3 regions of the Halomonas sp. 111 genome follow, and region 2 is predicted to be linked to each of the others. Evidence: predicted binding sites of a transcription regulator. Region 2 holds the regulator's gene; each other region holds the start of a gene.
What was found. The regulator FNR, encoded in region 2, switches genes on or off when oxygen is low (the NO sensors DNR and NnrR bind a similar motif). The targets are predictions, from matches to a motif close to TTGATNTANATCAA.
Positions count from the first base shown of each region.

Region 1: a site for FNR is predicted at 1,431-1,444, ahead of ACT3T7_RS09680 (1,4-dihydroxy-2-naphthoate polyprenyltransferase). Genes of this name have one in related genera too.
Region 3: a site for FNR is predicted at 1,328-1,341, ahead of frdA (fumarate reductase (quinol) flavoprotein subunit). Genes of this name have one in related genera too.

Region 1 covers NZ_JBQSYV010000010.1:133,710-136,948, reverse strand. The annotation lists gene ACT3T7_RS09685 (antibiotic biosynthesis monooxygenase family protein) at 98-400, shown strand; gene ACT3T7_RS09680 (1,4-dihydroxy-2-naphthoate polyprenyltransferase) at 426-1,352, opposite strand; gene ACT3T7_RS09675 (DoxX family protein) at 1,505-2,005, shown strand; gene ACT3T7_RS09670 (isochorismate synthase) at 2,022-3,239, shown strand, end outside.
Region 2 covers NZ_JBQSYV010000025.1:19,751-22,989, reverse strand. The annotation lists gene ACT3T7_RS16410 (DNA polymerase III subunit epsilon) at 1-161, shown strand, start outside; gene ttcA (tRNA 2-thiocytidine(32) synthetase TtcA) at 309-1,220, shown strand; gene fnr (fumarate/nitrate reduction transcriptional regulator Fnr) at 1,207-1,959, opposite strand; gene hemN (oxygen-independent coproporphyrinogen III oxidase) at 2,022-3,239, opposite strand, start outside.
Region 3 covers NZ_JBQSYV010000010.1:127,411-130,649, reverse strand. The annotation lists gene ACT3T7_RS09655 (anion permease) at 1-1,111, opposite strand, end outside; gene frdA (fumarate reductase (quinol) flavoprotein subunit) at 1,459-3,239, shown strand, end outside.

The DNA of each region.
Region 1 (3,239 bases), on a different contig from region 2:
TCTAAAGCCTAAGCTGTTCGTTACTTAACGGTGACGTTACCATCAAGTTGTCGCCGCGTAACTAACTTGGCAGGACCAACCCAGCAGGAGAGTTGTCATGTATATCGCCATGAACCGTTTTCAGATTGCCCCAGGCCGCGAAGAGGATTTTTTGGAGGTGTGGCGTCAGCGTGATTCGCACTTGAGCGACGTGCCCGGATTCAAGCAGTTCAACATGTTGCAGGGCGCAAGCCAGGAAGAGCACACCGTGTTTATTTCCCACAGTGTATGGGAGTCGGAAGCGGCTTTCCGCGCCTGGACCCAGTCAGAGGCGTTTCGTAAGGCTCACGCGGGCGCCAAGTCACCGGAAGGTATCTACCTGGGGCCGCCCAAATTTGAAGGTTATGAGGTCGTGCTTTAAGCACGGGGCAAGCGGCTTGGCCTCTTTAATAGAGCGCTAGGCCGAGTGAGAGCAGTACACTGTAAATCAGCGTCGATAGCGCGGTTTTTTTCAGCATGCCGGTAAGCGTTTCACCGTCGGTAGTGTGGTGTAGCGTTCTGGCAGCGTCTGCTAACGGTTTGGCAACCAGCAGGCAGCTCCAGCTAAGCCAGGGGGCGGGCAGTGCGACCAGATAAATCACGGTGAGCAGTAGCGCCATTGCCAGCAATATCCAGTGGTAGGTAATGGCGTTAGCGCGGCCCAAGCGCACCGCCAAAGTGATCTTGCCGTTGCGCGTGTCACTTTCGATATCGCGCACGTTATTCACGTTCAATACAGCGGTTGCCAGTAACCCGCAAGCGGCCGCGGGCAGTAGTGTAAGCCCGTCCAGTTGTTGTGCATGCAGGTAGTACGTGCCGAGTACCCCTAACAAGCCGAAGAAGATAAAGACCGCAATATCTCCCAGCCCCCGGTAGCCATACGGCGTGCCACCCAGCCCTACGGTATACGTGACCGCGGCCAGCAGCGCGGCAGCACCCAGAAGAATAAAGATAAGAATGGACGCCCACTGATTGCCAAAAGCCGTCAGCAGTAGCAACAGCCCACACAGGGCGGCAACGACCGCCATCACCACCATTCCACCGCGCATGGCGCGTGGGCTCAGTAACCCTGACGAGACCGCGCGAACCGGGCCTATGCGCTGGTGATCATCCGCCCCCGTCGCTGCGTCGCCGTAATCATTGGCCAGGTTTGAAAGCACTTGCAGGGCAATCGCTGTTAGCAGGGCAAGTAGTAGCACGCTCGGATTAAACCCTTGTGCATGCGCCGCAAGGCCTGAGCCAAGCAGGATAGAGGCACATGCCAAAGGCAGCGTACGAGGCCGGGCTGCTAATAACCAAACCTGGAACGGGCGGTGCTTGTCGGGTTGATCCATTGCTTTGGTGTCCTGGTCGTGATGATGTTAAATGACTAAAAGGGAGTACGTAGCTATGTATTATTAAGTGCTAAAAAGTAGACCTGCGTCAAAAGAAGCAGCGGTGTCTTATCGCAAACTATTGTTAATCCCTCTTAACAGGAGTTAATTTGATGATCGGCGACTTATTTAGACAAAGCAAATATGCAGCGCTTGTTTGGCTAGCCTTCCGGCTTTATCTTGGGATTACTTGGCTCAGTTTGGGAATCGGCAAACTGACGGGCGGTTTTGATGCGCAAGGGTTCCTGAGTAACGCGGTGGCGAACCCTGTAATGCGGGAAGGGAGCATGGTGTATCCCAACTACGTTGCTTTTTTGGAGCATTTTGCGCTGCCCTATGCGGGTATGTTTAATGTGGTGATCCCGCTGGGGGAGATACTCGTGGGGTTGGGCTTGATCGTGGGGGTGCTGACCTCCTTTGCAGGCTTCTTCGCTATTGTAATGAATATGTCGTTTCTAATGGCGGGTACGGTCTCCACCAACCCATGGATGATTGCGTTAACCTTTTTCTTACTGGTAGCGGGCGCGAACGCTGGCCATTTTGGGGGGGACCGTTGGGTTCTGCCCTATATCAAGCAGAGGCTGGGCATTGCGCGCCGCATCCGGTTTACCTGAGACGCGGGGCCACTGATTGTCTGAACACATGCGCTGGGTAACAGGCAGCAGCGTCGCTTACGGGTTGGCGCATATGAACAGCCAGAGCGCTGTCGCTGAGCTTATGGACCGGCTTGATGCATTGTCTGTGCCGTCCATCCAAGGGGTTATACGCCTGAGCGTGCCTTGCCGCGTTGATAGCCTGATGGGATGGTTGGACGCGCAAACGGTTTTTCCGCGCGGCTACTGGAAAGCGCGTGACGCCGGTGCACCTGAGTACGCGACGCTAGGCATGGTCAGCGCGGCCGATTCGCTTGAGACGCTACAGGCCGACCTTGCCAAACTCGCAACCTTGCCAAGTGAGCAGCCGGATTATTTCGGCGGCATGGCGTTTGATGCTACGTCGCCCGGTTGGGAAAATTTCAAAAATTGCTGTTTCATATTGCCGCGTGTTGAACTTAAGCGCTCACAACAGGGGGCGCTACTGACGCTCAATCTGCGCTTTGACGACCGCTGCGGCGATCACGAAATAGCCGAAGCACGCGCCTTTTTAGCCAGTCTCCAGCAAGAACAACCGCTACCCCCTCTGCGTCCGCATGCCTATTTACGTTATGACGCCCCTGCCCAGCAGGCGTGGTCAGCGTGGGTGTCCCAAGTGACCCACGCTGATCAGCTGTGCCATACGCCCAAAGTGGTGTTATCGCGAGAGACGCGTTTGGTTATCGCGGACGATGCATCGAAAACGCCATCGCCCTGGGCACTGCTGGACCGCTGGCAGGCAGAGGCGGCGGCGTGCTTTCAATTAGGCATTCAGTGGGATTCAGAGACCGCCTTTATCGGTTGCCCACCGGAGCGCCTTTATCAGCGAGAAGGTACGCAGCTGGTAACCGAGTCGCTAGCGGGCACCACTCATCGTGGCGCTGATGCACAAAAGGACCAATACCTTGCCGAGGCACTGTTGGCAGATACCAAAAACAGCCTGGAGAACCAGTGCGTTTACGAGGATATTCTTGCCCGGCTTGAGCCTTTGTCTCGCGTTGTTCAAGCCGGGGAGGCCCATGTTCTCAAGCTGCGCTCTGTGCAGCATATCCGCCGCCTTATTCATGCTGAGCTGCATCACACGGTGACGGACCAGGCGCTGCTTGCCAGTTTGCCGCCTACCCCAGCGGTAGGTGGTGTTCCCCGCGCATCGGCGCTAGCGTTTATCCGCCAGCATGAACGCCACCAGCGGGGCTGGTATGCGGGTGTGTTTGGC
Region 2 (3,239 bases):
TGCGCCGTTTACACCCGTTAGTTGAGTCTTCCCAACCGTTTTCCGAGGCGCTGGCCTGCTGGCAAGTGCCTGCTATCTCGACCCAGAGGTTGTTAGGTAAAGCCACCGCAAGCGCCTTGCTGTATATGCGCTTACAGCGTGATATGGCGCAATCGGGTTAGCTTCTAGCGTAGTGGCGCCTGTGCCGATGGCCGTCTTGATAACCGTAGTTATGATCATAGTAACGACGTGATTTTGCCAGTTGGGTGAACGGCGGGAGTATTGTTAGAATAGCGGCTGCTCCTTCTACCATTGGCAGTGCTTATATCATGCAACACCTTGATCATTTTGACCCCGCCGCGGCAACCGTTGCACCGACGCCTGACCTGCAAGGCCAGCCGGCGCTTGAGGACGCCAAACAAAAACGCGAATTCAACAAGTTGCAAAAGCGACTGCGGCGCGAGGTAGGTAATGCGATTATCGATTACCAAATGATCAATGAGGGTGATCGGATCATGGTCTGCCTGTCGGGTGGTAAAGACAGCTACACCATGCTTGAGATTTTACGCAACCTGCAGCGCAATGCGCCGGTAAATTTTTCACTGGTGGCGGTCAATATGGACCAAAAGCAGCCTGGTTTTCCTGAGCATATACTGCCCCGGTATCTGGAAAAACTCGGCGTGGAGTACCGCATTCTGGAGCGCGATACATACTCGGTAGTGAAAGAAAAAACGCCGGAAGGCAAGACAACTTGCGCGCTTTGCTCGCGGTTAAGGCGCGGGTCGCTTTACGGGTTTGCCGAAGAAATCGGCGCCAACAAGATCGCCCTTGGCCATCATCGTGAAGATATTCTGGAAACGCTGTTTCTCAATATGTTCTTTGGCGGCAGCCTGAAGGCAATGCCGCCCAAGCTGCTTTCCGATGACGGCAAGAATGTCGTGATTCGTCCGCTGGCCTACTGTAAAGAGGCGGATATTGCGGAGTTTTCGCGCCTGATGGAGTTCCCGATTATTCCCTGCAACCTGTGCGGTTCGCAGCCGAACATGCAGCGTCAGGTCGTTAAGGAAATGCTGGCCGAGTGGGACAAAAAGCACCCGGGGCGTTTGGAAAGCATGTTTAAAGCGGTCACTAACGTCGCGCCTTCGCAGCTAGCCGACCGCGACCTGTTTGACTTTGCGGGACTGGAAGCCAAACAGGAAGCACTCATGGCGGGGCGTATTGAAGCATTTAACGTGAGCTAATCACCGGCTCTTCCTCTTCAGCAAGCGCTACAAGCCGCTGCATATCGAGGATGTTAACCTCGCGCCCTGAGACGGCCACCACGTCTTGCTGCTGAAAACGGCTCAAGATACGGCTGACCGTCTCAACCGCCAGCCCCAGATAATTGCCGATATCCGCACGTGCCATTGAAAGCCTAAAGCTGTAAGGCGAGTAACCCCGACGCCGAAAACGCTCTGAAAGCGTCAGTAGGAAACTGGCCAGCCGCTGGTCGGCGGTTTTGCGCGACAACAGGCGCATCATACGCCGGTCATCGCGAAGCTCCTTGCTCATGCTGCGGTACAGCTGACCACGAAGCTCTGGCAGCTCCTCTGAAAGCAGGTCCAGCCGATCAAAGGGAATTTCACAGATAGTGGTGGTTTCAAGGGCAATCACGCTGCCTGGGTAGTGCTCTTCGTCAATGCCGTCCAATCCGACAAGCTCGCTGGGCAAAAAGAAGTTAGTGAGCTGATCGTTGCCATTACCTTCGCTGGTTACCTGTTTTAGGCTGCCTGAGCGAACGGCATACACACTGGTAAAACGGTCGCCTTGACGAAACAGTGTTTCGCCCTTTTTCAGCGGTGCTCGGCGTCTGATGATGGCATCAAACTGCCCCATGTCTTCAAGCTCAAGCGCTAGTGGAAGGCAAAGCGAGCTTAGGCTGCAGGTCTGGCAGCGTGCTTCTTGAAGAAGCGAGCGTCGTTGGCTTGTCGAGGGTAGCATGACTATCTCCCTGTTTCTCTTTTGCCTAAATGGCTATCTACCGCAGGCGTTGATGCCGCCGGTTAAACGATTCTTGAGTAGCGTTGGCCTGAGTGCCCCGGAAGGTAAGCATCAAACGCCATGGCCAGTTGGCGAATCAGTAAACGGCCCATTGGCGTCGCCTCAAGCGTATCATCCAAGCGAACGATTAGCCCGTCCTGTTCAGCAGTGCGTAGGCTTTCCAGCGCACTGGCAAAGTAGTCGTTGGCGTTAACCTGCCATTGCCGGCTAACCGCTGCTAAATCCAGGCGCATATCGCACATTAAACGTTCGATAACGTCGGCTCGTATTAGGTCATCCTGATTTAATCGTACGCCTTTCACGGTAGCCAGTCGACCTTGATCCAGGTTCTCTTCGTAGCTAGCCAGGTCAGTAGGGTTTTGCGCATAGCTATCGCCTATTCGGGAAATAGCTGACACGCCCAGACCGATAAGATCGCATCTGGCATGGCTGGAGTAGCCCTGAAAATTGCGCTGTAGGGTGCCGTTGGCTTGGGCAACCGCCAGGCTGTCATTGGGTTTGGCAAAGTGATCCATCCCAATATGTTGATAGCCCGCAGCGGTCAGCATGTCGATGGTCGTACGCAGAATCGAAAGCTTTTCATCCGCACCTGGCAGGTCATCCACGCTGATACGTCGCTGAGGCTTGAAGCGTTCAGGCAAATGCGCGTAATTAAACACGGATAAACGCGCCGGGTTTAACGCGATAACCTGTTCAAGTGTCTTGGCGAAGCTCCTTTCCGTTTGAAAGGGCAGACCGTAGATTAAATCCAGATTCAGCGAGCGAAAGCCCAACCGGTGTGCTTCATCCATTAGTGTTTCGGTAAGCACGCGAGGCTGATGGCGGTTAATCGCCTTTTGAACGCGTGGGTCCAGGTCCTGTACGCCAAGGCTCAGGCGGTTGAAGCCCAAAGACTGCAGATGGCGCAGGGTTAAAACATCGGCTTCGCGCGGGTCAATCTCAATGGCGTAGTCACGCTCTGGTGCGCTTGAAAGCCCAAAGCGGGCGTCCAGGCGGTCAATCAAGTCGCCCATTTGTTCCAGTGAAAGAAACGTAGGGGTTCCTCCGCCCCAGTGCAACTGATTGACAGGGCGCTTTGTATCCAGATGGCGGGCCGTCAGGACCATCTCACGATCTAGCCGATAGAGATACGACTCGGCCAGGGCGGTGTTCTTCGTGGCAATTTTATTGCACGCGCAATAAAAGCAGATTTTGCGACAAAACGGGATATGAACATAGAT
Region 3 (3,239 bases), on a different contig from region 2:
CCACCACGCCACCAAACCAGTTGACGAATCCGACCTGGCTTAGCCCGCCTGCCAGCGCCACCAGCGTTGCAAACCACACAAAGGTATTCCAGGCGGCTCGATTGTCGAGGATATCGTTCCAGCTCACGATGCCGGTCAGCAACATGCAGCAAATCACCACCAGGCCTACCAGGGAGGCGGACACAACATCGCCCGCAAAAATCCACAGCAGTAGCGCAGAGACGACCATGATGACCAGCAGTATCTCGTTGCGAGTAAGCGCCCCCAGTTTGTTCAGCTCATCCCGCGCCCAGTTGGACACTTCTTCACCGGCTTTCACTTCTGGCGCGCATAGCCAGTAACAGAGCAGCGGTACCAGCAACAGCAGCAGAATGCCAGCGGGCGCTACGGCGATAAACCACTGCCCCCAGTTAATATGGATACCGGTAGCGCTTTCTGTCAGAGCAATGGCTAACAGGTTGGGGGCAAGCGCGGTTAGAAACAGCGAGCTGGTCACACAGGTAGAGGTGATCGCTGTCCACATCAGAAAACTGCCCATGCGCTTCATGCTGGGGTCATTGGGCTGGGAGTCGTAAAGCGGCGGCAGATTGCGAATGACCGGATAAATGGTGCCTCCGCTACGCGCCGTGTTGGAAGGTGTAAAAGGCGCCAGCACCGCATCGGCGATCATTACCGCGTAGCCCAACGTTAATGTGCGCTTGCCCATGGCCTTGACCAGCCAAAGTGATATGCGCCTGCCTAGCCCGGTTTTTTCATACCCCAGCGCGAACATAAACGCGCCAAAAATCAGCCACACTGTCGAGTTGGTGAAGCCCGAAACTGCCCATGAAAAGGCCTGGTTGGCAGCATTAAAGCCTTCGGTCGCTAGCTGTTCGGGTGAAAACAGCACCCAGCGGGAGAGCAGTGCTACCAGAGTCACACCGATTAACCCAATGACCGCGCCTGGCAAGGGTTCAAAAATCAGCCCAACCACACAGCCCAAAAAAATAGCGAAGAAATACCAGGCGTGAGGGGCAACCCCCTCAGGCGTGGGTATCAACGCAACGATAATGGCCACTACAAGCGGCGCCAACAACTTCCAGTCAAATGCCGATTGCACACTACTGTTCATATCAAGCTGCCCCTCTTTTGGGCTGCGAAAGCAGCCGAATCTCTTCACTGCTATCGTGGTTGATTTTCATCTGCTTGCGGTTACATACGTTGCAGAGAATGGCGATAGCGACTAATAGTTAAAAATTGTAGTTGGAATTCTTTATTAAAATTAATAAATGAGAAATTAAACGTAACTACTTTTGTTAAAGCATCGCCTGTCTTAAAGATGCATTTCTTGATATGCGTCAATAGAGCTTGGCATGAGGGGATAGCACGTACCTGGAGTGTGATAAGTTCAACCAAAAGACACCGCATCGAAGCGTGTCGCCACTACCGCCTTTGGCCTGGCTACAGAAAGGGAGCATCATGCAGCATCGAGATTTCGATATCGTGATTGTGGGTGGAGGCGGCGCAGGCTTGCGTGCCGCTATCGCCGCGGCAGAAAGCGCTAAGGCACAGGGCATTTCTCAAAGCATCGCTCTGATTTCCAAGGTCTATCCTATGCGCTCGCATACCGTTGCCGCTGAGGGCGGTGCGGCGGCGGTAACCAGCGAGGAGGATACGCATCAGGCGCATTTTGACGACACTGTGTCGGGTGGCGACTGGCTGGTTGAGCAAGGCGTGGTGGACTATTTTGTGCATCATGCCTACCAGGAACTGGTGCAGATGGAGCGCTGGGGCTGCCCCTGGAGCCGCAAGGAGGATGGTAATGTGCAGGTACGCCGCTTTGGCGGCATGAAAACCGCACGTACCTGGTTTGCCGCCGATAAAACCGGCTTTCACATGCTGCATACCCTGTTTCAAACCTCGCTCAAATATTCCCAAATTGAGCGCTTCGATGAGTATTTCGTCCTTGATCTTGCCGTGCACGAAGGGGCCGTTATTGGCGTCATTGCCCTTCAAGTGGCCACCGGCGAGCTTATTTTGTTGCGTGCCAAAGCCGTGATATTGGCAACAGGAGGTGCCGGGCGCCTGTTTCGCTTTAATACCAACGCAGGGATCGTGACTGGCGACGGGATGGCAATGGCCTATCGCCACGGTGTGGCGCTTAGGGACATGGAGTTTGTTCAGTATCACCCCACGGGCCTTCCCGGCTCCGGCATTTTAATTACCGAAGCGTGTCGTGGAGAAGGCGGTATTTTGCTCAATAAGGATGGCTACCGCTACCTTCAGGATTACGGGCTGGGCCCGGAAACCCCACTGGGCAAGCCGGAAAACAAGTACATGGAGCTGGGCCCTCGCGATAAGCTCTCACAGGCCTTTTGGCAGGAGCAGCAGGCGGGCCGCACTGGCTCCTTTGGCGATAGCGATGTGGTCTATCTTGACCTGCGCCACTTGGGCGAAGCCTACCTTCTTGAGCGCCTGCCCTTTATCTGCGAGCTGGCTAAATCCTACATTAACGTTGACCCGGTCAAAGAGCCGATCCCTATCCGCCCTGCGGTGCACTACACCATGGGCGGTATTGAAACCAATCCCTACTGTGAAACGTCGGTTGCCGGGCTTTATGCGGCGGGTGAATGCGCCTCTGTTGGGCTACATGGTGCTAATCGCTTGGGTTCCAACTCGCTCACTGAGCTACTGGTGTTTGGCCGTTTAGCGGGGGAGCAGGCAAGCCAGCGCGCGGCGCAAACCGAGTGGGCAGACAAGCACCTTCTGGAAACCCAAGCTGCCCATCAGCAGGCAAAACTAGCGCATCTTTGTGATGGTGAGGGCAGCGGCGAGACGTGGGTGACGCTTAAGCATGCCATGGTGCAGGCCATGGAGAGTGGCTGTGGTATTTATCGTACCGAAGAGGGCATGCGGCAATCGTTGGAGACGATTCGTGAACTGCGGGCGCGCTATCAGAAGATTCGTGTCAACGACACCAGCAAAATATTCAACACAGAGTTGCTTGAGTGCATTGAGCTTGGCTACGGGCTGGATATTGCCGAGGCATCTTGCCTTGGTGCACTGGAGCGGCGAGAGTCCCGTGGCGCTCACCAGCGGTTAGATGACGGTATGCAAACGCGCGATGACGTTAATTACCTCAAGCACAGCCAGGTGTTTTATCAAGGCGATGCACACGCTCGGTTGGCATGGCAGGAGGTAGACGTGCGTTTTTCCGCGCCCGCAGAACGTACCTATGGGGATGCGTCCAAGGGAGGCAA